DNA from 3 places in the Gemmata algarum genome. Region 1 is predicted to be linked to each of the others. Evidence: riboswitches for the same ligand, from Rfam matches in the RefSeq annotation. Region 1 holds a riboswitch; each other region holds the start of a gene.
The links. Region 1 has a riboswitch for cobalamin ahead of R5W23_RS32520 (type II secretion system protein). Riboswitches for the same ligand answer to the same signal wherever they lie in the genome.

Region 1 (9,535 bases):
CCGTTCGTCAGTTGTGCGCGCGTTACCCACCTGCGTCAGCAGGCGGGGGCAATCTCCGCGAGCCACCACCTCGCACCGATCGCACCAGGAAATGACGATCGCATCTGATTTGTGGCACAGACATTCCGGTCTGTGCGGCCTTTTTGCGCGCACAGATCGGAATCCCTGTACCACAAAAAGCAACAGCCAGGCCGGTAACGAAGCCGGCGCCACCCGCCACAGGGCCGCAATGAAAACCCGACTGCGAGACGAAGAGGACGTTCTGTGGGACTCGGCCGCAAACCTTCAGCGCGGGATCGAGGCCGCCGGCGGGTGGCTGTATCTGACCACCCACCGGCTCATCTTCGAGGCCCACGCGTTCAACGTGCAATCCGGAACCACAGCCATTCCGCTGCGTGACATCGCCGGCGCCCGGAAGTGCTGGACGAAGTTTCTCGGCCTGATCCCGATATTTCCCAACTCGCTGGCGGTCGACACCGTGAAGGGCAAGACGTATCGGTTCGTGCTGTTCGGGCGCGACGAGTGGCTCCGCGCCATCCGCAAAGCACGGCGGAAACGTGAAGACGAGGACGACCGCTGACAGCGTTCCTTGGTTCTTGAGTGTGGCCCGCTCGCTCCGCGAGCGGTTGCAACACCATCAGGACGCATTGGATATGGTCAATTTGATGCGCGAAGCACCGCTCGCGGAGCGAGCGGGCCACACTCAAGAACCAGAGCCGATCAGTCCCCGACCGCCTTGGCACCTTTACCCTTGCCGCTCGCCGCGGTCCCTTTCAGGTCGAAGTTGACTGCGGCGTTGCTCCCGCCCTTGAGGTCGGCGGTCAGGGTCGTCTTGGTGTTGAACTGCTCCGGGATCACCTGCTTGGTCTCGCTCGTTTTGGCGCCGGTGTCGGCGGTGTCCGTCAACGTCCGACCGGTCTTCTTGTTCCAGTAGACCTCGACCTTGTAGTTGCCCGGTTGCGCGCCGCGGTCGGACGGTACGGCGTACTTCCCGTTCTTGATCTCGGCACCCATCTTGGTGCCCTTTCCGTCCGCCGGCACGAAGTTGATGCCGCCCTCCTCGACCGGTTCGCCGTTGAACGTCACCGTCCCCTCGACGGACGCACCGCCGCCGCCGCACCCGGCGAGCGCGGCGAGGAACAGGAATAAACCGGCGGCCCGGATCGTGTACCTGAATTTGCGCATGGTCGTCCTCGGTGTGCCGGCGCCGCGCCGGGCGCCGGGGAGTTGTGGGAGGGCCGCGGTCCCCCGCGGCTCCGAGTGCGTGCCCGCGGGGGCGTCAGAAGTTGCCGCTGATCGGGTACCCGTCGGTCGGGTGGATCAGGTTCTGGAACGTGTAGTTGCCGGTGGCCGCCGGGTACGCGCACTGGTCCGCCGACTGGTCCGCGTCGATGCTCTGGCGGATGAACCGCACGGACCCGTCGCCCAGCAGGAAGTTGACCCCGCCGGAGTGCTGGCTGGTGAACCCGAGCCGGGCGCAGTCGGAGCCGGGGCTGCTCACGTTCGAGTGCTTGATGTTCAGCCCGCGCCCCGGGCGCCCCTCGAAACTCGCCGACGACACACTGGACCGGGCGGGCCAGATGGCCCCGCTGGTGATGACCGAGTCCCGCTCGCCCACCAGGATGGTGTTGCTGGACCCGTCGCTGATGGTCTGGATCGTCAGGTTGGTGGGGTTGTTGTTGGCGTCCGGCCCGGTCACCTCGCGGTTCACCGCGTAGTTGGAGCGGGCGTAGGACTGGTACCCCGGGTGGGTGTCGTCACTGGCCGGATCGGAGGAGCAGCGGAAGACCGCCAGCTTGCTCTGGGTGAGCGAGTTGACCGCCGGCGCGCCGGGGGTGACGAGGTCCGGGGCCAGCGACTTGTACATGTTGTCCTGCTCGAGCATCGGCAGGATCAGCACGCCCCAGGCCCACCCCGGGCTCGGCTTGGTCGCGGTCGTCGTGACCCACCCGGTGGGGAGCTTGTTGAACGTGTCGTTGTAGTTGTGGAACGCCAGCCCCATTTGTTTGAGGTTGTTCTGGCACTTCATGCGGGACGCGGCCTCGCGCACCTTCTGCACGGCCGGTAACAGCAGCCCGATCAGGATGGCGATGATGGCGATGACGACCAACAGCTCGATCAGCGTGAACGCACGCCGCGAGCGCGAAACGGGAGAGAACATACGAAACCTTCAAAACAAGACGTGATAGTGTGCGCCGGTTGGTCCGGCTGTTTGGTGTGAAGCACACCAGATCGAATCTAGAACAATAAACCGAAAGAGTGGCTCTCCCGAGACAGGCCCGCCCGTGTGCTCTGCGCGATTCACGCCCGTGTGTAACCCGCGCAGAACGTACCGCTTGCTCCGGTCGGTCACACCCACACCACCGTTCGCGCCACGCCGAAGTCGTGTCCCGCAATCATTCGACAAATGGCGTCCGCAATCTTCGCCCCGCCCACCACCGACGGCTCGATGGGCGACACCGGCGCGTAGTCGCCGGCGTGGTCGCAGACCACCCGCAAATCGACGAGCGGCAGCCCCGCCCCGACGGCGGCCCGCGCGATGGTGTCGTTGAACCCCGCCAGCGCGGCCCGCTCCGCGGCGCCGATCACAGGAATCGCGTCGTAGATGGTGCAAACGGCCGTCGGCTTCTTGAGCGCGAGGACGCTCTGCAACATCCGCTGATAGGCGGTGCGGAACTCGGCCAGCGCCTCCGCGAGGGTGGCGAGCGCGTCGCCCACGGTCACGGCCGGCTCGCGCAGGAGCCCCGCGGCCAGGAGCGCGTCGTTCCCGCCGATGCTCAGCACCAGATGGCTGGCGTCGGCGGGCACACGCGGCAGTTGCAACGCGATGCTCTCAACGGTGGCCCCGTCCACGGCGACCAGCGTGCCCTTCCAACCTGCGGGCAGCACGCGGCGCACCTGCTCGATCACCGGCGACCGGTCTGGAACATAGAGGGCGTTGTCGAAGATCGAATCGCCCAGCAGAACGACGTGGCTCATCGCGGCAGCCCCATTGGGAATAAAAAGAGCCGCGCACGCGGCGCGGCTCCTTCCAACGACAGGGGCGCCTGCCGGCGGGTTCAGTCCGTGGTGTAGCGCCCGTCCGCCGCGTGTGGCAGGAAGCCGAGTTGAATGGACTTGAAGGTGGTCTTCGCCGTGTCCCAGGTGGTTTGGGAGAAGGGCGCTACCGACGGCTCCGGCGTCATCGGGCCGCGCAGCTCCACGTGCCCGTCCACGAACGACACCATCGACTGGCCGTTCCACCAGAACGGCGAGAACGCCGCGCCGTAGGCGCTCGTCGCCTGGTTCGTGATGAGCGGCGAGCCGAACATGCACGACCCCTGTTCCGTCAGGCTCCCGCTCGAGTTGAGCAGCAGCACCTCCGCGAACATGTACGTCTGCGAGGTGGCGGGGATGGTGGAAATGGTCCGCCCCTTCACCGGCACTTTGACGGTGTACGACTGCGGGCTGGCCGGGTTCGAGATCAGGTTCCGGTTGTAGGCGTACCCCCCCGTTGAACCGAGGAACACGGGGGCGATGCTCGACCGCAGCGCGTCGAACTTCGGGGACACGTTGATGGTGTTGTTGCCCTCGTAGTACGGGCTGAGAATCCCCTGGGTCGGGTCCACCGAGACGACCGCGTAGCTGGGCGGGGCCGAGGTCGCGTACCCGAACAGGTACTTGGCCTGAAGGTAGTCGGCGGTCTGAAGCTCGTAGGCGTGGGGGAGCGTACCGTGGGCGGACTCGAAGTTCATCGCGGCGAGGGTGAGCTGCCGCATGTTGTTCTGGCCCTTGGTTCGCGCCGCCGCTTCGCGCACCTTCTGGACGGCCGGTAGCAGCAGCCCGATGAGAATGGCGATGATCGCGATCACGACCAACAGCTCAATGAGCGTGAACGCGGCCGGTTGGTGCCGGCGAGCGGGGGGCGTGAGCCCCCCGAGGGGGGTGAGAGGAGTGGGATGTAAAGAAAGACGAGGGAGACTTAAAGAAAGACGAGTGGAACGTAAAGAAAACGGACGCGAACGGCGCACAGGTCAGCTCCTTCTCGCCGGGTCGGGCGAGAGCGGTTCGGGCGGACCGGGAGCGCAAAAACGGGCCAGCCGGCTGCGCGCGCAGCACGAAGAAGCAGTCGCCCGTCCGCCGGCCCGGTCCGGGGCCTCGAACAGTGGAATCGCTGACGGGCAGGTCTTCTGGCTAACGGCTCTTAGCGAGCCTCGCGCGGCCTTCCCGCGGTCACCCGCAGTGGCTCAAGTTGCGCGAAGCTCTGGCCGAACACAGCAGCGGCCCTGCGCCGGAATCGCACCGGCTTCCCTCTTCGTCCGCGCCGCCCGATGGGGGCGGCACGGAACCCGTCCAGCGTTCTCCAAGATATCGCCCCCCGTTCCACCGTCAACGCGTGGGGGCCGAATGCGCCCGGCGCCCGGCGGTCGTGGGTCACTTTCGGAGTTGGAAAATCGCCTCCACTTCGACGCTCGTGCCGAGCGGCAACTGACCCATCCCGAGGGCGGTGCGGGCGTGCCGCCCGGCCTCCGGCCCGAACACCTCCTTCAGCAAGTTGGTGGCGCCGTTGATGACCAGGTGACAGTCGGTGAAGTCGGGGTCGGCGTTCACGTAGCCGGTGACGCGCACCACCCGCTCGATGCGGTCCAGCGAGCCGAGTTTGAGCACGACGGCGCGGAGAATGTTGGCCGCGCACAGTGCCGCGGCCCGGGTCGCCTCCTCCACCGACACCTGCGACGGCACCTTGCCCTTGCTGGTCAGCACCCCGGCGTCGTAGGGCACCTGGCCCGACGCGTAGACCGTATCGCCGAGTACCGAGAGCAGGTCGATGACCGCGCCCTCCTTCGGGCCGCGGTCAAGTGGGAACCCGGCGGCTTCGAGCTTCTGTTCGCGTTCGCCCATTGAGGACCTCAGGATCGGGTGTGATCGTGCCGGGCTGTTGTACGTCGCCAGTTTCCGATTTCTTCTCGCGCGGCACTGAAGTAAGATCGTGGGCAGGTACTCGTGCCCACCCGAGGGATCGGAAATGCGGTCGCTGCCCCGTTTTTCCGCCGCTGCTCTTCTGCTAATCGTCGCCGCGCCCGTCCCCGCCGCCGAGCCCGGCGCGGAGTGGGCGTACAAGCCGTTCAAGCGGCCGGCGGTGCCGGACGCCCCCGCACAGAAGACGGCGGCCCGGAACGATATCGATCGGTTCCTGCTCGCGAAACTCGCCGAACACAAGCTGACGTTCGCGCCGGAAGCGGACCGCCGCGTGCTGATCCGCCGCGCGTACTTCGACCTCATCGGCCTGCCGCCGGCCCCGGAAGAGGTCGAAGCGTTCGCGCGCGACCACTCCCCCGACGCCTACGAAAAGCTAGTCGATCGGCTGATGGCCTCGCCGCAGTACGGCGAGCGCCAAGCGCTGTTCTGGCTCGACGTGGTTCGGTTCGCGGAAACCGACGGCTTCAACGCCGACGCGCCGCGCCCGAACGCGTGGCGGTACCGCGACTACGTCATCAAGAGCTTCAACGCCGACAAACCCTTCGACCGCTTCGTGAAGGAGCAGCTCGCCGGGGACGAGTTGTACCCCGACGACCCGGACGCCCTCGTCGCCACGGGGTTCCTGCGGCACTACCCGGAGGAGTACAACGCGGTCAACCTGGAGCAGCGCCGCTACGAGGTCCTGACCGACATCACCGACACGACCTCGGGCACGTTCCTCGCGCTCACGTCGGGCTGCGCCCGCTGCCACGACCACAAGTACGACCCCATCACGCAGAAGGACTACTTCCGGCTCCAGGCGTTCTTCGCCGGCATGTGGCCGACCGAGGCGGTGCTGCTGACACCCGGCGCGCGGGCCGAGTACCAGAAGAAGCTCGCCGCGTGGGAGGCGAAAACGGCCGAGATCCGGGCCGCGATCGAGGCGATCGAGGGTCCATACCAACAGAAGGCGAGCGCGAAGCAGCGGACCCGGTTCCCCGACGAGTACGCGAGCCTGCTCGACATCCCGTTCGAGAGCCGCACCCCCATTCAGAAGCAGCTCGGGCAACTGATCGACAAGCAGGTCAACGTCCGCGGGGACGTGTCCAAGAGCCTCAAGCCCGCCGAGAAAGAGCGGGTGGCCGCGCTCAAGGCGCAGCTCGCACAGTGGGCGAACGAGAAGCCCCCGGAACCGCCGCGGGCAATGGCGATGACGGACCTCCCGACGCCTCCCCCGACGAACCTCTACAAGCGCGGGAACTGGCAGAAGCCCGGCGCGAAGCTGGACCCGGGGTTCATCGCCACCATCGACGACCGCGACGCCGACCCCCAGCCGACGAACGGCTCCGTCGGGCGCCGCGCCGCGCTCGCCGGCTGGGTCGCGTCGCGCGAGAACCCGCTCACCGCGCGGGTGATCGTGAACCGCCTATGGCAGCAGCGGTTCGGGTACGGGATCGTGCGCACGTCGAGCGACTTCGGCGTGACCGGCGACCGCCCGACGCACCCCGAGTTGCTGAACTGGCTCGCGGACGAACTGGTTGCGAAGAACTGGTCACTGAAGCACGTTCACAAACTGATGGTGCTGTCGGCGGCGTTCCGCCAGGGGGCCAGGGGAGAAGAAGCGGGCGCGACGGCCGACCCCGACAACAAGCTCCTGTGGCAGTACCCGCGGCGCCGGCTCGACGGGGAGGCGCTGCGGGACGCGATGCTGGCGGTGTCGGGCCAGTTGAATCTGAAGGCCGGCGGCCCCGGGGTGTTCCCGGAGTTGCCCGCCGAGTTGCAGAAGTCCTCCGCCGGGCGGTGGACGCCGACCGCAGATGCGTCGGAGCGCAACCGCCGGAGCGTGTACGTCTTTGTGAAGCGGAACCTGCGCTACCCGCTGTTCACGCTGTTCGACGCGCCCGACCGTAACGAAACCTGTGCGCGCCGGTTCGTGACCACGACCGCCCCGCAATCGCTGGCGATGCTGAACGACGCGCTGGTGATCGGGTTCGGGAAGCAACTGGCCGCCCGCGTGACGAAAGAGGCGGGCGCGGACCGCGAGAAGTTCGTGGGCCGGGCGTTTCTGGTCGCGGTGAACCGCCCCCCGACGAGCGAAGAGCAAGCGGCGATGGCGGGCTACCTCGCCCGGCACAAGGGGAGCGACGAAGAAGCCCGCGCCGACCTGTGCCACGCGCTGCTGAACCTGAACGAGTTCGTTTACGTGGATTGAGCGGCCCCAAGTTTGGCACGAGCGCAACAACAACCGGCGGCGCCCACGATCGATCCCATGCCAGACACTTACTGCCATCGACACGCCCTGCCAAACCGGCCGGTTGTGTTTCGACACAACCGTTGATCGTTCGCCGTGAGGGCTCTTGATGTTGGACGGCCTTGACGCCGTGGGCTGGTCGTCGCTGACGCACGCCTACGGAGAAGCGACCGACGTACCGGAGTTGCTCCGCGCGCTCGCGTCGCCCGACCCGCAGGAGCGCGAAGAGGCGTCCGACGAACTGCTCGGTAACATTTGGCACCAGGGCACCGTGTACCCGGCGTCAGCCGCTGCCGTCCCGTTCCTGTACGAGCTGTTGACCGCGCCCGAGGTCCAAGACAAATCCGCGATCGCTCTCCTCTTGGCCTGCGTTGCGACCGGTGCCGGCTATCTGGAGGTCCACGCCGCCGGCCCGGTCGATGAGCCGGTCTGGCGCGACATTCTGAGCAAGCAGGGCAAGACCCTGGAACGTGAGTTGGAGCGGGAAGCGGCCGAGGTCGGCAACGTTCGCCGAGCCGCATCGGTCGGGCTGCGGCACCTGCTGCCGTACCTCAACGACCCCGACGAAGAAGTTCGACAAGTCGTCGCGACCGCGCTCGGCCGCTACCCCGAGCACGCCGGCTGGGCGCAACCCGCGATCGAGGCGGCGCTGGCTTCGGAGCGGGACGAGGACGTGCGGGCGGCCTTGATCCAAAGCCAGTCGCACCGGCCGGGCGCGGCACACGATTGATGCGCGCTGCGAAACCTGAACGAGTTCGTTTACGCGGATTGAGCGCCGCTTTCCGTGTCGTACCCGGGAGCGTGAATGCTTGCGGCCTGGAAGTGGTAGCCTTGGTGATCGTCCGGGTTGTCGTCGTTCACGTAGCCCCGCCAGAGTGCGAAGTTGAGCGCCGGGAACAGGTATTGGTGCCGGCCCGGCGGGTAGTCGGCCGGGTTCAACCCTTCGAGCCGCACGATTTCGGCAACGACCTCCGTGGCCGGGTCCTCGAACACGTCAACGTCGCGGTACGTTGCGCACACCCGCCTGCTCACCTGGATGAACGCCACCACCGGCGGAGCGCCCCGGCAATCGGTTTGCATTCCCGACTCGCGAAGCCACTCGGCTTCCTCCTGCGACATCCCCAGGCGCACCCTTCCGATGCGGACGTGCGGTACGATTTCCATGCTACCCCCGGCGCAACTCACACCTTCGCCAGCTCTTCCGCGAGGAGATCGTACAGTGCGTCCAGCGATTGCGAAATGACGCGCGTGTCGCCCGTCACGGCCATGAAGTTCTGGTCGCCGTTCCACCGCGGGACGACGTGCCAGTGCAGGTGCCCCGGCACGCCCGCCCCGGCGGGGCGCCCCAGGTTCAACCCGACGTTAAACCCGTCGGCGTTCATCCGCTTCTCGATGATGCCCATGAACCGGCGCATCACGAGCTGTAAGTCGAGCAACTCTTCGGGGGTGAGTTCGTCGAACCGGCCCTTGTGCGCCAGCGGGCAGACGAGCAGGTGCCCGTTGTTGTACGGGAACCGGTTCAGCACCACGACGGACCGTTCCGTGCGGTGAACGACCAGGTTCGCCCGGTCGTCGGCACCGGTCCCGGTCGCGGCGCGGCAGAGGAAGCACGCGGGGCCGCCGTCGGGAGCCTGTTTGGGTCCGGTGATGTACGACAGCCGCCACGGCGCCCACAAGTGATCCATGCGCTCCCCCGCGAGAACCCGCGCGCCACCTGTCCCGTGTGAGGCGGCGGCACTAACCTCATCCTACGGAGCCGTTCGGGCGGTGCGTTTCTTGCGTGTTACGCTGGACTGTCGTTGTACGCGGTCCTAACATAGCCGTTCTTGATTAGGAACCAGACTACGACCGCGAGATAGCGTCATGGCAGTACCCAAGAGGCGGACCTCCCGCTCCCGTAAAGGCACGCGGCGCAGTCACCACGCCGTTGTGCCCGTCCAAATTCAATACTGCGCCCGGTGCAACGAGCCGGTGATGCCGCACCGCGTGTGCTCGAACTGCGGGTTCTATCAGGGCCGCGACGCCCTGCCCGTGGAAGAAGACGACAAGCAAGGGAAGTAAACCATGCGGATCGCCCTCGACGCGATGGGCGGCGATCACGGCCCGGCCCCGAACGTGGGCGGCGCCGCTCTGGCGCTCGCCTCGAACCCCGACCTCACCGTCGTTCTGGTGGGCGACCAAGGGCAGCTCGACCCGCTGCTCGCGGCCTCCCCATTGCCGGCGGGCCGGTTCGAGGTCGTTCACGCCGCGCAAGTGGTCGAGATGAAGGAGAAGCCCGCGGAGGCGCTGCGCCGCAAGCCGGACGCCAGCGTGTTCCGCGCCTGGAAGCTCCTCGCCGAAGGCAAC
Region 2 (9,535 bases), on a different contig from region 1:
AACAGCACGTCTGATACCGGGCGAAGAGGGAGCGGAGCAGGAAGGCAACCTACCCCCCGGCCCCCTCCCTGACCTGAAGGGAGGGGGCCGGGGGGGGAGCAGTGGTCTCGGAGCTGAAGGAACACGCGGGAGTAAAGGCAACCTACTCCCCGGCCCCCTCCCTGAAGGGAGGGGGTGGCGCCGAGAGGAGTGGTCCCGGCGCGGGCGGGGTGCGCGGGGCGCAGACCCACCCCCAGCCCCTCCCTGCAGGGAGGGGAGCAAAACACGGGCGAACGCCAAGCGTGGCACGCGCCTCTCGCTATGGGAACGTTCCTATCGGCGCCAACCCCCTCCCTTCCCGCCGGCTCACGGAAGCTCGGCTGACCGGGCCGGCGAACACGACGAGGGGCTGGGGGGGGTAGGTTGCCTTTACTCCCCCTCCCTTCAGGGAGGGGGTTGGGGGTGGGTCCGCTTCGCGCACCCCTCCCGCGCCGGGACCGCTCCTCTCGGCGCCACCCCCTCCCTTCCCGCCGGCCAACGGAAGCTCGGCTGACCGGGCCGGCGAGCACGACGAGGGGGCTGGGGGGGCAGGTTGCTTTTTGCAACCACGCACCAACCGCACGGCACCACTGGTTCTTTCAGAAGCCGTTGGAGCTTCCAGAAGTGCCGCAACAGACCGGATTGGTACCACACCGCACGTGAGCAGTCATGCCCGAAGTCGAAGTTAACGGCACGCGCCTCTTCTACCAGCAGGACGGCACCGGGCCGGACGTGGTGCTCGTTCACGCCGTCACCAGCAACCAGGCCGTGTGGGTGCTGAGCGGGTTGCCCGAGGCGCTTGCGACCGAGTACCGCGTCACCACCTACGACATGCGCGGTCACGGGGCCAGCGCCCGGCCCGCCACCGGGTACACGTCCGCGGTGATGGTCGAGGACTTCCGCCAGCTCCACGCTGCACTCGGGCTCAAGCCCGCTGTGTTGGTCGGGCACAGCTTCGGCGGGGTGGTGGCGATGCACGCCGCCGCCGTCGCGCCCGAGTGCGTCGCCGGCGTGATCCTCTCGGACTCGTTTTTCCCGGGGCTGAAGCACGTCGAACCGAACTTCGGGAAGATGAGCATCTGGGTCGATCTGCGCGAGCAGTTCGCCAAGGTGGGCGTCGAACTCGGCGAGACGGTGGACTTCTCCCGGCTGTTCCGTGAAACCGCCGCCCTGAGTTCCGCGAAGTTGAAGGAGCTGGAAGACATCTTCGGTCCGTTCGGGCGCGGGTGGCTGCGTCAGCTCCCGAAGCTCGCGGAAACGACGTGCGGCGAAGAGGTGCTGACCGAGGCCGGGCTGACCGCCGACGTGCTGGCCGGCATCCGTAGACCGGTGGTCGCTCTGTACGACGAATTCTCCCCCTTCCTTGCAACGTCGCGTTGGCTAGAACAACATCTTTCGGGGTGTACGGCCGAGATCATTCCGGCCGCCAAGCACCTCGCGATGTTCGATAACACCGCTGGCTTCACCGATGCTGTTCGGCGGCACCTGAAGCGACTCACCCCACCAGAACGATGTACTTCGCCGCCTTTATCCTGAAGAACCTCACGCGGCGCCCGGTCCGCACCGCGCTCACGGTGCTCGGGTTGGCGGTCGCGGTCGGTAGCATGATCGCGCTGCTGGCGGTCAGCTACAACGTCGAGCGGTCCGTCGAGTCGGCGTTCGATGTCCGCCGGGTCGATCTGGTGGTCATGCAGAAGGGCAAGCCGTTCGGTTTGGACAGCGAGTTCAGCGAGCGACTCGTCGCGGCCACCCGGGCCATGCCCGAGGTGGAGCGCGTGTCCGAAGGGCTGGTGGGTAACGCTAACGTGTACCGCGACAGCGGCACGGTGGACAACGACATCATCCTGGTCCAGGGCTGGAAGCCGGACAACTTCGGCTACGAGGACATGGAGCTGATCGAGGGCCGATTGCTCCAACCCGGCGATCAGCACAAGGTGATTATCGGCCGCATCCTGGCCGGTAACCTGCGGGACAAGGGGAACGTCGGGCACAACGTTGGTCAGAAGTTACGGTTCGTCGGCGACCCGGACAACCCTTATGAAATCGTCGGCATCTTTAAAAGCCGGGTCGTGTTCGAAGAGGGCGGGGCCGTCGTCCCATTCGACGACGGACAAACGTTACACACCAAACCCGGAAAGGTGACCGGGTTCTCCGTGCGCGTCAAAAAGGGCGGCCCCGATTCGACCGCGGAAGTGGAAGCGGTCCGGCAGCAGATCGAGGCGCTTCGCGACGCGAAGGACCCGACCGTTCGGCTCGTCGCCAACCCGCCGGACAAGTACGTCGAGCAGGTGTCGCAACTCCAGCTCATCCGCGCGATCACTTGGCTCGTGTCGGCGATCGCGTTCGCGGTGGGCACGATCACCATGATGAACACGATGGCGATGTCGGTGCTGGAACGCACGCACGAGATCGGCATCCTGAGGGCGGTCGGTTGGCCTCGGTTCCGGGTCATCCGCATGATCCTGGGCGAGGCCGCCATGATCGCGCTGGGGGCAACGCTCATGGGCGTGGTCATTGCGTTTGTTGGGATGCAGTCGCTGACTCTTTCGCCCAAGGTGAACGGGTTCATTGAGCCGGACTTGTCCCTGGTGGTGATTCTGAAGGGGGCGGCGATCACCCTCCTGATCGGGTTAATCGGCGGCGCGTACCCCGCGTACCGGGCGGCCCGGCTCCTGCCGACGGAGGCGCTGCGCCATGACTGACCGCCCCGCCGACTACCTGCTCTTCGGCGAGCAACTCGCGAAAACGTACCCCGATGGCGACGTGCGCGCGCTGAACGGCGTCACGCTGGGCGTGCGCGCCGGGCAGCACGTGGCGATCACCGGCCCGTCCGGGTGCGGCAAATCGACGCTCCTGAACCTGCTCGGCGTGCTCGACACGCCCGACGCGGGGGAGGTGTACTACCGCGGCGAGCCGCTCTCGAAGGACCACAACCTGAACCACTTCCGCGCCCGGCAGATCGGGTTCGTGTTCCAGTCGTTCTTCCTGATCCCGACGCTGACGGCGAAGGAGAACGTGCAGGTGCCGATGTTCGAGGGGCCGGCCCTTTCCGCCCGGGCGCGGGCGAAGAAGGCCGAGGAACTGCTCGAACTGGTCGGGATGCTCAAGCGGGCGAACCACCTGCCGGTTCAGCTCTCGGTGGGCGAGCGGCAGCGGGTGGCGCTGGCCCGGTCCCTGGCGAACGACCCCGCGATACTGCTGGCCGACGAGCCCACCGGTAACCTCGACTCCGACAACGCCGTCAAGGTGCTCGACCTGTTCGCGTCGCTCCAGAAGGCGCGCAACCTCGCGCTCCTGGTGGTCACCCATAGCGACGAAGTGGCCCAGCGCGCCGACCGCGTGATCCGCATGAAAGACGGGCGCGTGGTGAGCGACTCCGCGAACGGCCGCGCCGCGCCGGCCGGCGGGCCGGGCTGACGGTTGGCGCGGTTCGCCTTGTCCGCTGGCGGTTGTGGGTTTAATCTCCGGGCGCTCGACGGACCCGGAGGTGAGCCCGATGCGCGTCGCGATTGTGATTCCGGCCCGGTTCGCGTCCTCGCGACTGCCCGGCAAGCCCCTGCTGAGGGACACCGGCAAGTACCTGATCCAGCACGTTTACGAGCGGGCGTGCGAGACGAAGTGCGCCGACACGGTGGTCGTGGCGACCGACCACGAAGACATCCGCGCCGCGGTGGCCAGTTTCGGCGGGCGGGTCGCGATGACCCGCGCCGACCACCCGTCCGGCACCGACCGCGTGGCCGAGGTCGCCGCGACCCTCACGGCGGACGTGGTCATTAACGTGCAGGGGGACGAACCCCAACTGGAACCGGACGCGATCGACCTGTTGGCCGACCTGATGCGTGACGGGTCCGACATGGCCACCCTGGCGGTGCCCATTCCGGACCTCGAAGCGTATCGCAACCCCAACGTGGTGAAGGTGGTGTGCGACGACCGCGGGCGGGCGCTGTACTTCTCGCGCTCGCCGATCCCGGCGGTGCGGGACGACGAGCCGGATTTCGCCGCGCGCCCGGCCCGGTTCCTCCAACACCTGGGCGTGTACGCGTACCGCCGCGAGTTCCTGCCGCGGATCGCCGCGACGCCGGCGCACCCGCTGGAACAGTCGGAGAAGCTGGAGCAGCTCCGCGTGCTCGGCACCGGTGGTACGATCAGCGTCGGGGTGGTGGCGCACGCGCACCGCGGGGTCGATACCCCCGCGGACTACGCCGCGTTCGTGCGGTGGTACCGCTCGGCGGATAGCGGCGTTCGTCGCGCGGCGTGACCGCGTGGCCGATCCGTCGGCGGGCGCATAAGTCAGATTCGTCTCGACAGGTTCGCGCCCGTGGGCGGCGCGACGAAAAGGGAAGCCGGTGCGATTCCGGCGCAGGGCCGCTGCTGTGTTCGGCCAGGGTTCGGGCACCCGCCACTGTGATTCGTCACGGGAAGGCCGCCCGCCGCCCGCTACGAGCCGTAAGCCAGAAGACCTGCCTGTCGTTCACCCGTTCGGTGCCTCGGAACCAGGCGACCGGCCGACAGGCGCTCCGTGCGCGTGCGCACCCGTTTGTCCGCTTTTGCCCCTCCGCAGGCACCCGGTTCGCCCGTCCCGGCGAACAAGGAGCCGTGCGTGTTCACCGACTACCAGTCCCGTTTGCCGCGCGTTCTTCTGCTGCTGTCGCTGGTTGCGGCCGCGGCTCTTGTGCGCCAGCTCTCGCACCCGCAGAACTTCACGCCGGTCGGGGCGCTGGCGATCTTCGCCGGGGCGTGCTTCGCCGACCGGCGGCTTGCGGTTCTGGTTCCGCTCGCCGCTTTGGTTCCCGGCGACCTCGCTGCCGGGATGCACGTGCTCGTGCCGGCCGTGTACGGGAGCCTCGCGCTGAACGTGTTACTGGCGCGCCGGCTGCGGAAGGGCCGGACGGCGGCCTCGACCGCGGCGGTCACGCTCCTCGGGGCGGTCCAGTTCTTCGTCACCACCAACTTCGCCACCTGGCTGGTTTTCTACCCGCACACGCTCGGCGAACTGGTGTCGTGCTACGTCGCCGCGGTTCCGTACTTCCGCAACACCCTGCTCGGGGACGCGACGTTCGTGGCGCTGCTTTTTGGCGCGCTGGCCCTGGCCGAGCGCGCGCTCCCGGCCGTCCGCGAGCCCGTGCCCGCGGCGGCCAACTGACGGAGGCGGTCGTGCGAATCGTGTCCCTGCTCCCCAGCGCCACCGAGATCGTTTGCGAACTCGGGCTCGGTGATGCGCTCGTGGGGGTGACTCATGAGTGCGACTACCCGGCGTTCGTGACCGCGCTTCCCAAAGTGACCCGCACGCTGATCCCGCACGATGCCACCAGCCGTGAGATCGACGCCCTGGTGCGCGAGCGTCTGCAAACGCAACGGGCGCTCTACACACTTGACCTGCCGACGCTGGAGCGCTTGAAGCCGGACCTGATTGTGACCCAGGCGCTGTGCGACGTGTGCGCGGTGGCCGAAGCCGAGGTGACCGCGGCGGCCTGTACGCTGCCCGGCCGGCCGCGGGTCGTGAACCTCGAACCGACCTCGTTGGGGGACGTGTTCGACACGTTGCACTTGGTCGCCGACGCGGCGGGCGTGCCCGCACGGGCGGACCTCGCCGTGGCCGCGCTGCGTGAACGGATCGGGGCGGTCGCTAAGCGTTCGGAACAGGTGACCGCTCGCCCCCGGGTGGTCGTGCTGGAGTGGCTCGACCCGCCGTTCAGTTGCGGGCACTGGACCCCGGAACTGGTTCGACTGGCCGGGGGCGACGAGGTGCTCGGCGTGTCCGGGGGGCCGTCGCGCACGCTCGCCTGGGCGGACGTGGTCGCGGCGCGGCCGGACGTGCTGCTGGTTGCGTGCTGTGGCTTCTCGCTGGAGCGGACGCTCGTCGATCTTCCGGCGTTCCGGGACTGCCCGGGGTGGGAGGCGCTTCCGGCGGTTCGTTCCGGGCGGGTGTACGTCACCGACGGTAATGCGTACTTCAGTCGGCCCGGGCCGCGCCTCGTGGACAGCGCCGAGATCGTCGCTCACGCGCTTCATCCCGCCCTTCACCCGCTCCCCGCGGGGTTGCCTGCCGCCCGCCGGCTGACGCGCGAAGAGATCGAGAACGTTCGGCCGGTGAGCGTATGAGGCCGAAGGTCCTGTTGTCGTGGAGTTCGGGCAAGGACTCCGCCTGGGCGCTGCACGTTCTGCGACAGCGCGGTGAGGTAGAGGTTGTTGGGCTGGTGACCACCCTGAACGAGGCGTTCGGGCGGGTGGCGATGCACGGCGTTCGGGCCGAACTGGTCCGCGCGCAGGCCGAGGCCGCCGGGCTACCGCTGTGGACGGTCCCGTTGCCGTGGCCGTGCTCGAATGATCAGTACGAGAGCCGGATGCGCGGGCTCGTGGAACGTGCGAGAGCCGCGGGCGTCAGCGGGCTCGCGTTCGGTGACCTGTTCCTGGCCGATGTCCGCGCCTACCGCGAGCGGCAGTTGGCCGGGTCCGGGATCGAGCCGCTGTTCCCACTGTGGGGGGCTCCGGCGGACACGCCCGCGCTGGCGCGGGAGATGATCGGCGCAGGGCTCCGGGCCACGCTGGCGTGCGTCGATCCGAAGCAACTCGCCCCGCAGTTCGTCGGTCGGGAGTTCGACACGCGGCTTTTGGCCGAACTGCCGCCGGGCGCCGACCCGTGCGGGGAGAACGGCGAGTTCCACACCTTCTGCCACGCCGGCCCGGTGTTCGATCGGCCGATCCCGGTGCGGGTCGGCGACACGATCGAACGGGACGGGTTCTGCTTCGCGGACCTGCTGCCGGGCGCCGCACCCGAGTGAACCGCCGCGTTTGCAGATGTTGCGGGTGGCGCGTTCCGGGCGCCGCCGTTCACTTTTCGGAACAACGATTCGCACCGGAAACGCGGGGGCTCGGTTCGCGCGCCGGCGGGGGCGTCCCGCTGATTGTTCCGGTTCCGGCGGGCGATATACTGATAGTTTGGTACCGTCGCACCCCAGGGACCGTTGCTCGATGACCAAACACATCTTCGTGACCGGTGGCGTGGTCAGCTCGCTCGGGAAGGGCTTAACGTCGGCTTCGATCGGCCTCTTGTTGGAGAAGCGCGGGCTGCGGGTGCGGCTCCAGAAACTCGACCCCTATCTGAACGTGGACCCCGGAACGATGTCGCCGTACCAGCACGGCGAGGTGTACGTGCTCGACGACGGCACCGAGACCGACCTCGACCTGGGGCACTACGAGCGGTTCACCCACGCCACCCTGAATAAAGACTGTAACTACACGACCGGCAAGATCTACCTCTCGGTGATCGAAAAGGAGCGCCGCGGCGACTACAAGGGCAAAACGGTTCAGGTGATCCCGCACGTCACGGACGAGATCAAGTCCTGCATCCGGAAGATGGTCGCGCCGGACGTTGACGTGGTCATCACGGAGATCGGCGGGACCGTCGGCGACATCGAGGGCATGCCCTACTTCGAGGCGATCCGGCAGTTCGCGCTGGATGTCGGCAAGCACAACTGCCTGTTCGTCCACCTCACGCTCGTCCCGTACCTGAAGGCCGCGGGCGAACTGAAGACCAAGCCGACGCAGCGCAGCGTCCGCGACCTGCGCGAGATCGGCATCCAGCCCGACATCCTGATCTGCCGCACCGAGCGCGACATTCCGAAGGACGAGTGCGAGAAGATCGCGCTGTTCTGTAACGTCGAGCGCAACGCGGTGATTGAGGAGAAGGACAAGGAGTTCAGCATCTACGAGGTGCCGCTGAGCCTCGCCGACAACAAGCTCGACGCGCTGGTGGTGGAGAAGCTCGCGCTGACCCAGGCGAAGCCGCTGGACATGAGCGCCTGGCGCGCGATGCTCGACCGGATGCGCGCGCCGGCGCACGAGGTCACCATCGGGTTCGTGGGCAAGTACGTGAAGCACCGCGACGCGTACAAGAGCGTGTACGAGTCGATCGACCACGCCGGCATTGCCAACAACGCGAAGGTGCGGGTGATCCGGATCGAGTCCGACAAGCTCGCCGAAGAGGGCGCGGCCCAGGCGCTCGCGGGCGTGGACGGGCTGCTCGTCCCCGGCGGGTTCGACAAGCGCGGGATCGAGGGCAAGATCGACGCCATCCGGTTCGCTCGCGAAACCGGGCTGCCGTTCTTCGGCATTTGCCTCGGGTTGCAGTGCGCGACGATCGAGTTCGCGCGGAACGTGGCGGGCCTGGAAGGGGCCAACAGCACCGAGTTCGATAAGGCGTCGCCGCACCCCGTGGTGTGCCTGCTGGAGGAGCAGGTGAACGTCACGAACCTGGGCGGGACGCAGCGCCTGGGCGCGTATCCCTGCCACCTGGTGCCCGGCACGAAGGCGCGTGCCGCCTACGGCGTGGACGTGGTCAGCGAGCGGCACCGGCACCGGTACGAGGTCAACAACGCCTACCGCGAGAAGCTCGCCGCCGCCGGGTTGGTGTTCTCGGGCACGAGCCCGTCCGGCGATCTGGTGGAGGCGATCGAACTGCCGAACCACCCGTGGTTCGTGGCCGTGCAGGCGCACCCGGAGTTCCTCTCCAAGCCGACCAAATCGCACCCACTGTTCCGCGACTTCGTCGGCGCCAGCTTGGCGCGACGACTCGGTAAGAAGCCGGTCGCGGTTGTCATGGAATAAAGGCCAAGACTGATTGGCCTTTATTTCAACAGCCCGCAACTCCAGGACCGCATCCGGGGGCAACTCGGGTCGGGTGCGATTGGGGCGCCCGGGTTTACCCGCCTCGGGCCTTCCCGGTTCCCTTCCGGGGCAACGCCCGCTTCACCTGCGGTCTATCGGACGAAGGCGCTTGGGACGAATTCGACGAGTTCTGGTTGAGTCGAACTTCCAGAACCGCGATCCGTGCCTTCAGAGTTGCAATCATCGCCAGCACCGCGGCTGGGGGCGCCGCCGGCAGTTGGTTCCACAACTCCTTGGGGAGTGGTGGTGTCGCGCCCATCACACACGAGTTTGTGCTTCCGGCACGGGGCGGTAAGTCGATTGCCGATCGGCTCCCGTGAACGGTTACCGATACAGAAAGCACTTCGTACATCCGGATCTGTAGCGCGCTGGCTTCGCACCTTGATCGTCTCGCCTGTCACAGCGATTTCTTTGCAGATCCCGTGAGCACCGGCATTTTCGGTCTCGAAAGTGGAAGTGCGTTGACCGTGGCGCCCCACGGGTGCGGTGCCATCAGGTTAGTAGGGAGACGAAGCCGCAGCGAGCGTCATACGAATCATGCGGTCGCGGTCCGAGTGTCGTCTGCGTGGGGAAACACGGACGAGTGGGTGCTGCCCTACGGGCGGCACTCGCGGACGGGACAGACGATGGGGCAGGAGTCGGCGTTCCGCGGGTGATTCGCTGCCCATTCGCTGGTACGGCACTACCACCGAATCGCGCCCTCAAAACCCAGACAATCGCTCCCGATGAACCGATCCGGGCTTCCGCGCAACGCAAAACGCCTGCCGTAAAACATTTCTGTGGCAGTTCTTACGGCGGGTGCTGGTTCGGCATAGGGAACACCCGTCTCGGGCGAGAACCGGTGCGGTCG
Region 3 (9,535 bases), on a different contig from region 1:
CCGATTTGTTTGTGAATGAGAACCAGCCGTGTCTGGCCATGTAGCCTTCGGACACGCTAATGAGGAACAAGATCAGATCGCGGTCGCCGCTGTTACGAACCTCTTCGGGCAGCGTGTCGAAGAACGGCCACTGGGTGGGATCATCGCCCCAGCCTCGAATGCCCCCAGAAGCTAAGTCGCGCTGCATCGCTCGTTTGAGAGCGAGGAACGGTGTCGGGCCTTCACCACGCACCTCAACGGGCCATTCGCCCTCGGAGACGTCGGTGTAATCGACGAAGACGAACCGCTGACCGGGAATCACCGGCACCGGCCGTCCAGTCAACTCAGCGATGATCAACTCTTCTGGATTCATGTGCCCCACACTGCCGCCGTCCTCGGGTTGCCGAACAAAATAGCTCACCTGCACCGCCATGATGCAGGATGCGGTGCGTCCCGAATCAGCCGGCGGTGTCAGGTGCAGCGCCGGGTTCGGCCTCTGCCGCTCGCAGGTGGAGGAAGCTGCCGTCGGACGCAAGGTCCTGCACCCGCTGCCACACCTCGGCCCCGATGCCGACCAACACCGGCCCGGTGGCCTCCTCGCCCTCGCGGAACACGGCGACCCGATGGTTGATGGTCGGCCCGATGGCGCACCACGAGGTGCAGTTGTAGTTGGCCCCGCACGCCGGGCACCGCAGCAGGAAGCTGCCGTGCTGGACGGCGCTAACGAGCGGGCCATTGCATTGGACGCACGGAATCATCGCAGCGCCCTCTTGTGCCGAACCAGTGTTTAGTGTGCGAAGCACCGGCCCCGCGTCCTCAAGACTGGTAAGAGTCTGTAAGTTCTTACCAGTCTTGGGGACGAGCCGCAAGAGGCTGCCTGGGCAACTGCGCATAGCGCGAAGGCCGCGTGAAGATTCCTTGCATGCTGCCCCGAACTCGCCTCCTTCGCGTCACACCCATCTCGCGCGATCGACCATCAACGGCGGTTCACCGGCTAGCAGCAAATATTACAAGCGGAAGTAGTAGCAACGTTGGCAATTGTCGCAGTCAGTTATTATAGCACGGCGGCACGAGATACACATAGGGCAGAATCATCGGGGATCGAGGGCCGTGGCGGCCAGACGGACCTCATCCATGCGTATCACACGCGCCGCCTTAATATCAGAACTCTTCCTCGAACGCCACGGCGCCGGTTACGCCGAGCTGGTAGGCGGACACCCGGCGTTCGAAGAAGTTGGTCAGCTCCTGCACGTCTTGCAGGTCCATGAAGCCGAACGGATTCTTAGCCCCGAACACCGGGGCGATGCCGAGCGACTCCAGCCGCCGGTCCGCCACGTACTCCAGGTAGCTGCGCAGGTCCGCCAGCGACAAGCCCGCGACCCCCTGGCCCAGCACGTCGCGGGCGAATGCGGTCTCGCACTCCACCGCCTCGCCCAGCATCGCGACGATCTGCGCTTCCAGTTCCGCGTCGAACAGGTCGGGTTCCTCGCGCCGCACGGTGTCGATCACCCGGAACGCGAACGCCATGTGCGCGCTCTCGTCCCGGAACACCCAGTTGGTGCCGGTCGCCAGCCCGTGCAACAGCCCCTTCGAGCGCAGGAAGTAGACGTAAGCGAACGCCGCGAAGAAGAACAGCCCCTCAATGCACGCCGCGAAGCACACCAAATTCAGCAGGAACGCGCGGCGGTGCGCCCGAGTTTCCAGCCGGTCCAACCCCTCAATGGAGTCGATCCACTTGAAGCAGAAGTCGGCCTTCAGCTTGATGGACGGGATGTTGTCCACCGCGGCAAAAGCGGCCTCGCGTGCGGCCATGTCCGGCAGGTAGTTGTCGAGCAGCGTGAGGTAGAACTGGACGTGCAGCGCCTCCTCGTAGAGCTGTCGCGACAGGTACATCCGCGCCTCCGGCGCGTTCACGTGCTTGTACAGGTTCAGCACCAGGTTGTTGCCGACGATCGAATCCCCGGTGGCGAAGAACGCCACCAGCCGGTGAATCAGGTGCCGCTCGGCAGGCGTCACCCGCGCCCGCAAGTCCGCGAGATCGGTGGAGAAGTCCACCTCGTCCACGGTCCAGGTGTTCTTGATCGCGTCCTTGTACATCTCGAAGAACGGCGGGTATCGCATCGGGCGCAGGGTCAGACTCATGCCGGGATCGAGGAGCATAAAAACGGCCTCCGTGCCGTCGGTGAACCGGGGATTCGCGCCCCGGGTGTGGTTGCGTTGACCGAGACTCTCGAACAGGGACAAAGGGGGCGGATGGCCGCGGCTGCGTTTCGCACCTATGCACCCTCGCACTTACGAAGACAATTTTTGACAGGATTAACAGGATCTACCGGATAGAGGCAGATGAATTCTGAATCCTGTCTATCCTGTTGATCCTGTCAAAAATCGCTTGACTTCTCCATCGAGCTTCGGTGCCACCGTCTCGCCTCGGGCCGGCGGCGCTACCACGAGCGGGGCTCATTCCGCCACGCGTTCTTATGACTTTCGGCTTGCTGACTTGAGACTATCGCCTGCCTCTCACTGGCACGCCTCGCACGCGCCGGGGTTTTCGAGCGAGCAGGCGACCGCCGACGTGTCGGCCGGCGCGGCGGTCGGCGTCACGGTCGTCTTCGCGATGGCGGTCGCCGGCCGCGAGCGCAAGTAGTACGTGGTCTTGAGCCCCTTCTTCCACGCGTGCATGTACATCGACGACATCTTGCCGATGGTCGGGCTCTCCAAGAACAGGTTCAGCGACTGGCTCTGATCAATGAACGGCCCGCGCTCGGCGGCCATGTCGATGAGCCCCCGCTGCGGCACCTCCCACGCCGTCCGGTACACCGCGCGCAGCCCCGCGGGCAGTTCCGCGAGCGCCTGCACCGAGCCGTCGGCGAGCTTGATCTTCGTTCGGACCGCGTCCGTCCACAGCCCGAGCGCCTTGAGGTCGTCTACAAGGTAACGGTTCACCTGAAGGAACTCGCCGGACAGCGTCTCCCGCTTGAACAGGTTCGACACCTGCGGCTCCACGCACTCGTAGGCGCCCACGATCGACGCGATGGTGGCCGTCGGCGCGATCGCGACCAGCAGCGAGTTGCGGAGCCCGGTCGTGCGCACCCGCTCCCGCAGCGCCGCCCAGCGGGCCGGGTCGGTCGGCTCCACGCCCCACAGGTCGAATTGAAGTACACCGGTCGCGGCGCGGGTGCTTGCGAACGACGGGTGCGGCCCCCGCGCCGCCGCCAACTCGCAGGAGGTCGCCAGCGCGTGGTAGTAAATCTCTTCCTGAATGCGCCGGGACAGCTCGCGCGCGGCGGGGGCGTCGAACGGCAGCTTCAGTTTGAAGAACACGTCCTGAAGCCCCATCACCCCGAGCCCGACCGGCCGCCACCGGGCGTTCGACGCCGCGGCCTCCGGGGTGGGGTAGAAGTTCACGTCCACGACGCGATCAAGGAACCGCACCGCCGTGCGGACCGTCTCGGCCAGCGCCGCGAAGTCGAACCCGTCGCGCGTGACGTGCCGGGCCAGGTTCACCGAACCGAGATTGCACACCGCGGTCTCACCGGCCGATGTCACCTCGACGATCTCGGTACACAGGTTGGAACTGTGGACGACGGCGCCCGGCTCGGCGGTCTGGTTGCACGCGCGGTTGCAGGCGTCCTTGAAGGTCATCCACCCGTTGCCGGTCTCGGCCAGCGTCTTCATCATCCGCGCGTACAGGTCGCGGGCCGGCACCGACTTCACGGCCAGCCCCTTCGCCTCGGCCTCGGTGTAGGCCGCGTCGAAGGCGGCGCCGAACAGGTCGGTCAGGTGCGGGACGGCTTTCGGGTCGAACAGCGACCACGGCTCGCCCGCCTCGACGCGCCGCATGAACAGGTCCGGCACCCAGTTGGCGAGGTTCAGGTTGTACGTGCGCCGGGCCGGGTCGCCGGTGTTGTCGCGCAGCTCCAGGAACTCTTCCACGTCCGCGTGCCACGTCTCCAGGTACACGCAGCACGCGCCCTTGCGCTTCCCGCCCTGGTTCACCGCCGCCACCGACGAGTCGAGCGTCTTGAGCCACGGGACGATGCCGTTGCTGTGCCCGTTGGTGCCGCGGATCAGCGACCCGCGCGAGCGGATGCGGTGGTACGCCAGCCCGATCCCGCCGGCAAACTTCGACAACTTCGCAACGTCGGCATATCGGTCGTAAATGGCTTCGAGGGCATCGGCGGGAGAATCGAGCAGGTAGCACGAGGACATCTGCGGACGTGCGGTGCCGGAGTTGAACAGCGTCGGGGTGCTGGGCAGGTAACGGTGCGCGGACATCAGCCGGTAGAGTTCGATCGCGTCCGCGGCGGACTCGGCCAGCCCGCAGGCCACCCGCAGGAAGAAGAACGCCGGCGTTTCGATGACGTGGCGCGTGTCGGGGTGCCGGAGCAGGTACCGGTCGTACACGGTGCGCAGCCCGAAGTACTCGAACAGGTCCGGCGCGGGCTCGGCGGCGGCGGCGTTGAGCTTGCGGGCGTTGGCGGCGACGAACGCCATCGTACCTTCGGCGACCAGCCCGTGCCGGTACCCGGCCGCGATCGACTGCGAGAACGAATGAACGTCCTGGTTGGCGACTTCCTTATCGACGTAGGTCGCGAGCAGCCGTGCCGCGAGCCGCGAGTATTCCGGCTCTTCCGAAATGAGTCCGGCGGCGGTCTGGATCGAGAGCCGGTCGAGTTCGGCGGTGGTGGCCCCGTCGTACAGCCCGCCGATGGTCTTCACCGCGACCCGCATCGGGTCCACGCCGGGGAGCCCGCCGCTGCACCGCTGCACCGCGCGGACGATCTTGTTCACGTTAACGTCTTCGAGCGCGCCGCTCCGCTTGCGGACCTGCATGAGCGACGGCGAATCGGGGAGCCGCGGGCGCCCCGCGGGCGGGGGAGTGATTGTGAGGTCGATGGCGGGGGTGGTCACGGCTCTCTCCCGGTGAACGCGGTGCGCGCGGGGAAAGAGCACAGGCGGATGGGTACGTGCGCGAGCGCACGGATGCCGGCCGCCCGCCGCCTTCCCCTCGAAGGCACGGGTGTGTCCGCGCGGCGCAGGGTGTGCGCGGCGCGGGTCGGCGGCAGGTCTTCGGACTTCGGGCCGGTGCGGCGAACCGCACACCTACTGGCCGTCGCTTCCCGGCCCACCTGGGCCAGTGCGTGTGACGGCGGTCGTTCCCGTTACCGCTGCGTGGGGCAGTCCCGGATTTCCACCGGGTTCCCTTTTAGTCAGCCGCGCGAGGCGCGGCCGAACCGACGACAGGCACCATCATCGGCGTTCCGCGCTGCCGGCCGCAACCAAATCCGCGGGCCGTGGCAAACGCGGCGCCGCGGGTGCAAGGCAGGCAAGCCGTGCGCGTTACGCGGGCCGGAACCGGTTGCGGCGCTGTAACGGGGGTTAGGCGTTCGGCCTGTGAAAATGTCCCCGGCCCCGAAGGCAACCTACCCCCCGGCCCCCTCGCCGTGCTCGCCGGCCCGGTCCGCAGAGCTTCCGTGGGCCGGCGGGAAGGGAGGGGGTGGCGCGGGGAGGAGTGATCCCGGGGCGTGCAGAGCACGCGGGCTCTGCCTTGAGTGTGGTCCGCTCGCTCCGCGAGCGGTGCTCCGCGTATCACTTGACCGGTACGCAATGCCCCCTCACGAACTCGCAACCGCTCGCGGAGCGAGCGGGCCACACTCAAGGCCAAAGGCGACCCACCCCCAGCCCCTCCCTGAAGGGAGGGGAGGAAGGCATCGGCACACCGATTCCGCTTCGGGTGCGCGGTGGCTTTAGCTCCCCCTCCCTTCAGGGAGGGGGTCGGGGGGTGAGTTTTCGCCCCGCGTGCGCATGTCGCCCCGGGACCACGCCTCCCGGCGCCACCCCCTCCCTTCCCGCCGGCCCACGGAAGCTCTGCGGACCGGGCCGGCGAGCACGGCGAGAGGGCCGTGGGGTCGGTCTCCCCGGTCACGCGCGGTCACCCGGCCACACCCGTCTTCCCCCCCGTAACACTGGGCCGCCCCCGCGCGTGTAACGAGCGCCCGCCGACGTTACACCGGCGAGAAGATGTTCGATCGATGAAAACAGGAACAGCGGTGACCACTATGACCGGTGTGAACCGGGCAGCGCCCGGCAGGACTTACGGCGCCCCCCCCCGGCGGCGCGGGGTGACCGAGGTGGCCGGTGCCATCGGCCGGAAGGTCCCCCGGTGTCGGGCGCGGCGTCCCGCAGGAGCAGTTGGATGACGGAACCGGTCCCGGCGCGGCGGTTCGGGCGCGTGGCGTACCACCTCCCGTTCGCGCGACTGATCCGCCCGCACACGGCCCAGGAGCACGACGGCCGGGCGGCCCGCATCCGCGCGCACAAGCGGGTGCGGGTGGTGACCGACACCCACCACCTTGGCGACCCGAACTGTTGTGGCCCCAGGCCAAGTCATTTTGCGCCTGCCGAACGCCTTACAGCGCCACGTCAGCGACTCGACTGGACATCCGCTACCCATTCGCGGGTCGTTCGCTGGCAGCTCGCTGGGGCACAGCTACCACCGAATCCCACACCCCCAAGCACAGGAGCGGGGCACCGATGTGACGGAGTTCGAGTGCAGCGATCGAGACTCAATGCTTTGAATTCAAATGAGTTGCGGCGAATGTCATGTGCAGGCGAGTTCGCTTTTCGGGCACGGATTTTGGGCCGGCCGGTTGCTCGAAACCGGTCGCGGGGTAGTGGAAAACTTCCGGAAGCTCCAAAAGGGGGAATTGCGGTGGGGAAATGCCCGATGTGCCGAACGCGCGACCCGCGGCAACGCAGCGAACGGCACCGGTACAGCGAGTCAATTATCCGGGGCGTCGTCCGGATCGTCGTCCGGGTCGTCGTCGAGTTCGATGAACCCCATCGACGTGTGCGGCGGGCGCGGGGCCTCGGGGCGCAGGTCCGGAAGGTGCTCGGTCGGCCCGCGCGCCGGGGCACCGGACGGGGACCGCAGCAGCAGCGCCGGCGCCGCAAGGGCCATCATGAACACGCCCGACCCCGCCACCACCCAGCCCACCAGGCGCTTCAGCTTCGCCGGGGACAGCTTGCCGGTCCTCCGCGCGCCGAAGTAGCTGCCGAGGATGGTCGGCGGGCCGACGATCAGCAGGCTCAGCGGGTGCAGCCCGCCGCCGGCGCCCCACGCGGTGATCGCGGCGGCCACCGCCGTCGCGCACCCGATCACCATGTTGCTCCCCACCGCCACGGCGGGGTCGAGGCGCAGCCACCGGATCATCATCGGCAGCCGGATCGTTCCGAGCATCAGCCCCGTGATCGCAGCCACCGCCCCCAGAATGAGGCCGATGACGATCTCCCACACGGCCAGCCACCGGCCCGGCTTCCCGGCCGGGGCCGCCGCCCCTTTCTCTTCCTTGCGGCCGGCGCGGACCAGTTCCCCGCCCGAGTAGACGAGCATGGCCCCGATCACAACGTGCGACCACACCGGGCTGACGGACACGAAGAACAGCACCCCGATCACCGCCCCGATCATGGACGGCAGGCCCATCATCAGCAGCACCTTGCCCGACACCCGGCCGTCGCGGACGTGCTTCAGCGACCCGGCCAGCGCCCCGGCCCCGGACACGGCCAAGTTCGTGGACGCCCCGGCGATCGGGTTCCCCAGCACGTACACCAGAAGCGGCAGGCGCAGGTGGCCGAGGATCAGCCCCGCCACGGCGCCCACGTAGCTCAGCACGAACGAAATCACCCCGGTCCCGACCAGCAACAGTACGCGCTCGGTTTCCACCCGCCCCTCCTGAACGGCCGCACGGCAGCCCGGTGCATTCTAGAGCGCGTCCCGCCGCCAAGTTGGCCTACCCAACGGCCGCGCGGTCGCGGTACAGTCCCTCCCGATTTGTTGGGACGCGAACTCCCCCGCCGCCGTTACACCGGGGCGTGCCATCGGCCGTGTACCGCCGGGCCACGGCCGGGCGCCGCGAACCGTTCGCGCACGGCCACGCGCCGGGCGACTTCGCACCCCTTATGCCGCGTACCAAAGGAGCGAACCCGCGTGTCTGACGCATCGCCCGAACCAGCACTAACCCCCGCTCCTGCTCCCGAACCGCTCCCCGCCCCCGAACCGCCCCGGCTCCCTCCGCCCCCGTGGTGGCTCCCGGGGCTGGCGCTGGGGCTCGTCGCGGCCCTGGTCATGGGCCTCGTGAGCTTGGTTGATGCGCCCGACGAGCACCCGAGCGGCGCGTACCGGGCCACCGCCCGGGTGCTGCTGCGCCCGCCCCCCGGCGAGCCCACCGTGTCCGACGCCGAGCGCCAGCGGGCCGCGTTCCTGTTCCGCGACCGTGCCCTGCTCACCCGCGCGCTCGAAGCCCCCAACGCCCCCGACGAGTCCGGGCCGGCGGTCCTCGAGCTCGAGCGCCGGCTCACCGTCGAAGCGGGCGAGAGCGGCGTCGTCACCGTCAGGCTGTTCGGCGACGCCCCGGACGAACTCGGCGCGCGGCTCGACCGGATCGTCGCGCGGTTCGTCGAGGAGTTGGCCACCCGCGACCACAAGACCCGCAACGAGCGGGTGAGCCAGCTCGAGCAAGCGGAGTCCGCGCTCCAGTCGGAAATCAAGCTGCAAGAGAAGACGCTGAAGGTGGTCTCCCACGCCAGCGGCGGGGGCGGCGCGGCGCTCCGCGAGCAGCTCGTTCGGGCGGAGACGGACCTCGCGCGGACCACGCCCGAGCGGCTGCTGCTCGAGTACCGCGCCGAGGCGCTCAAGAAGCGCCGGGCGGACGGTGGGACTCCGGACCCGGTCGAAGCGCTGCGGCTCGTGGACGCGGACCCGCGCGTGGCCCCGCTGCTGGCCCAGCGGGCTACCGCGGCGGTCGCGCTGGAAAAGGAGCGGGCCACCGCGAGCGAGGCGGCGCTCAAGGAGTTGCAAGCCAAACTGAACCAAGCCACGGCCGCGCTCACGGCTGCGCGCTTGCCGGTGCGTAAAGAAGTGGACGCGCTCCTGCGCGAGGCCGACACGCACCGGGCGGCGAACGAACTCGCCGAGATCGAGTTGCGGCTGGCGGTCGCCCGGGCCGCGCAAGAGGGGCTACGGCAGGAATGCGACGGGCTGCGCAAAGAGCTCGCCGCGGCCCACGTGACCGGGGCCGCGGCCGAGAGCGTGCGCCGGGAGCTGGCGCCGCTGCAACAGCACCTCGACAAGATCGGGGCGCAGCTCGCCCAACTGCGGGCCGACGGGCTGGCCGACGGCGCCCGCGCCCGCCCAGCCGGGCCGGCGGTGGTGGACCCCGTCCGCCGGCCGTGGCGCGGGGGGCTGGCGTTCGGTGCGGCGGTCCGGGCGTTCGCCGTCGCGTTCGTACTGGCGACCGCGTTCCAGCTCACCGGGCTGGTGTTCCACGCGCTGCGCCCGCGGTAACGGTCGCGGGCGCGATCAGCCGACGAAGACGCCGAGGTTCAGCGGGTTGCTCGGCGCCACTTCGGACAGCAGCGCGAGCGTCACCCCGTTGAAGGTGCGGTGCCGTCCGGCTGCCACCGGGCCGGCGCCCGCGGCCGGGGTACCGTTGTCGTTGACGCTCAGCGTGGCGGTCGTCAGCGCCCCCAGCACGGCCCCGCCGGTCGGGGTGGAGAG

Region 2: it holds a riboswitch for cobalamin, as region 1 does, so the genes downstream of both, R5W23_RS18930 (DUF6580 family putative transport protein) here and R5W23_RS32520 (type II secretion system protein) in region 1, are expected to answer to the same signal.
Region 3: it holds a riboswitch for cobalamin, as region 1 does, so the genes downstream of both, R5W23_RS16045 (ribonucleoside-diphosphate reductase subunit alpha) here and R5W23_RS32520 (type II secretion system protein) in region 1, are expected to answer to the same signal.

Annotation. Positions count from the first base shown of each region.
Region 1 covers NZ_JAXBLV010000193.1:770-10,304, forward strand. The annotation lists gene R5W23_RS19965 (GRAM domain-containing protein) at 230-580, shown strand; gene R5W23_RS19970 (transthyretin-like family protein) at 721-1,185, opposite strand; gene R5W23_RS19975 (DUF1559 domain-containing protein) at 1,280-2,161, opposite strand; gene R5W23_RS19980 (SGNH/GDSL hydrolase family protein) at 2,350-2,979, opposite strand; gene R5W23_RS32520 (type II secretion system protein) at 3,060-3,851, opposite strand; cobalamin riboswitch at 4,143-4,347, opposite strand; gene R5W23_RS19990 (RidA family protein) at 4,414-4,881, opposite strand; gene R5W23_RS19995 (DUF1549 and DUF1553 domain-containing protein) at 5,006-7,150, shown strand; gene R5W23_RS20000 (HEAT repeat domain-containing protein) at 7,299-7,919, shown strand; gene R5W23_RS20005 (hypothetical protein) at 7,949-8,353, opposite strand; gene R5W23_RS20010 (HIT family protein) at 8,371-8,874, opposite strand; gene rpmF (50S ribosomal protein L32) at 9,053-9,250, shown strand; gene plsX (phosphate acyltransferase PlsX) at 9,254-9,535, shown strand, end outside.
Region 2 covers NZ_JAXBLV010000189.1:155,074-164,608, reverse strand. The annotation lists gene R5W23_RS18955 (acyl carrier protein) at 1-14, shown strand, start outside; gene R5W23_RS18950 (alpha/beta fold hydrolase) at 688-1,554, shown strand; gene R5W23_RS18945 (ABC transporter permease) at 1,530-2,720, shown strand; gene R5W23_RS18940 (ABC transporter ATP-binding protein) at 2,713-3,435, shown strand; gene kdsB (3-deoxy-manno-octulosonate cytidylyltransferase) at 3,515-4,276, shown strand; cobalamin riboswitch at 4,309-4,500, shown strand; gene R5W23_RS18930 (DUF6580 family putative transport protein) at 4,619-5,161, shown strand; gene R5W23_RS18925 (cobalamin-binding protein) at 5,173-6,120, shown strand; gene R5W23_RS18920 (Dph6-related ATP pyrophosphatase) at 6,117-6,800, shown strand; gene R5W23_RS18915 (CTP synthase) at 6,991-8,625, shown strand; partial or broken gene R5W23_RS32735 (DUF6444 domain-containing protein) at 8,659-8,944, opposite strand.
Region 3 covers NZ_JAXBLV010000180.1:63,299-72,833, reverse strand. The annotation lists gene R5W23_RS16060 (hypothetical protein) at 1-412, opposite strand, end outside; gene R5W23_RS16055 (hypothetical protein) at 438-737, opposite strand; gene R5W23_RS16050 (ribonucleotide-diphosphate reductase subunit beta) at 1,141-2,139, opposite strand; gene R5W23_RS16045 (ribonucleoside-diphosphate reductase subunit alpha) at 2,497-4,812, opposite strand; cobalamin riboswitch at 5,024-5,233, opposite strand; gene R5W23_RS16040 (sulfite exporter TauE/SafE family protein) at 6,761-7,702, opposite strand; gene R5W23_RS16035 (GumC domain-containing protein) at 7,967-9,322, shown strand; gene R5W23_RS16030 (Calx-beta domain-containing protein) at 9,338-9,535, opposite strand, start outside.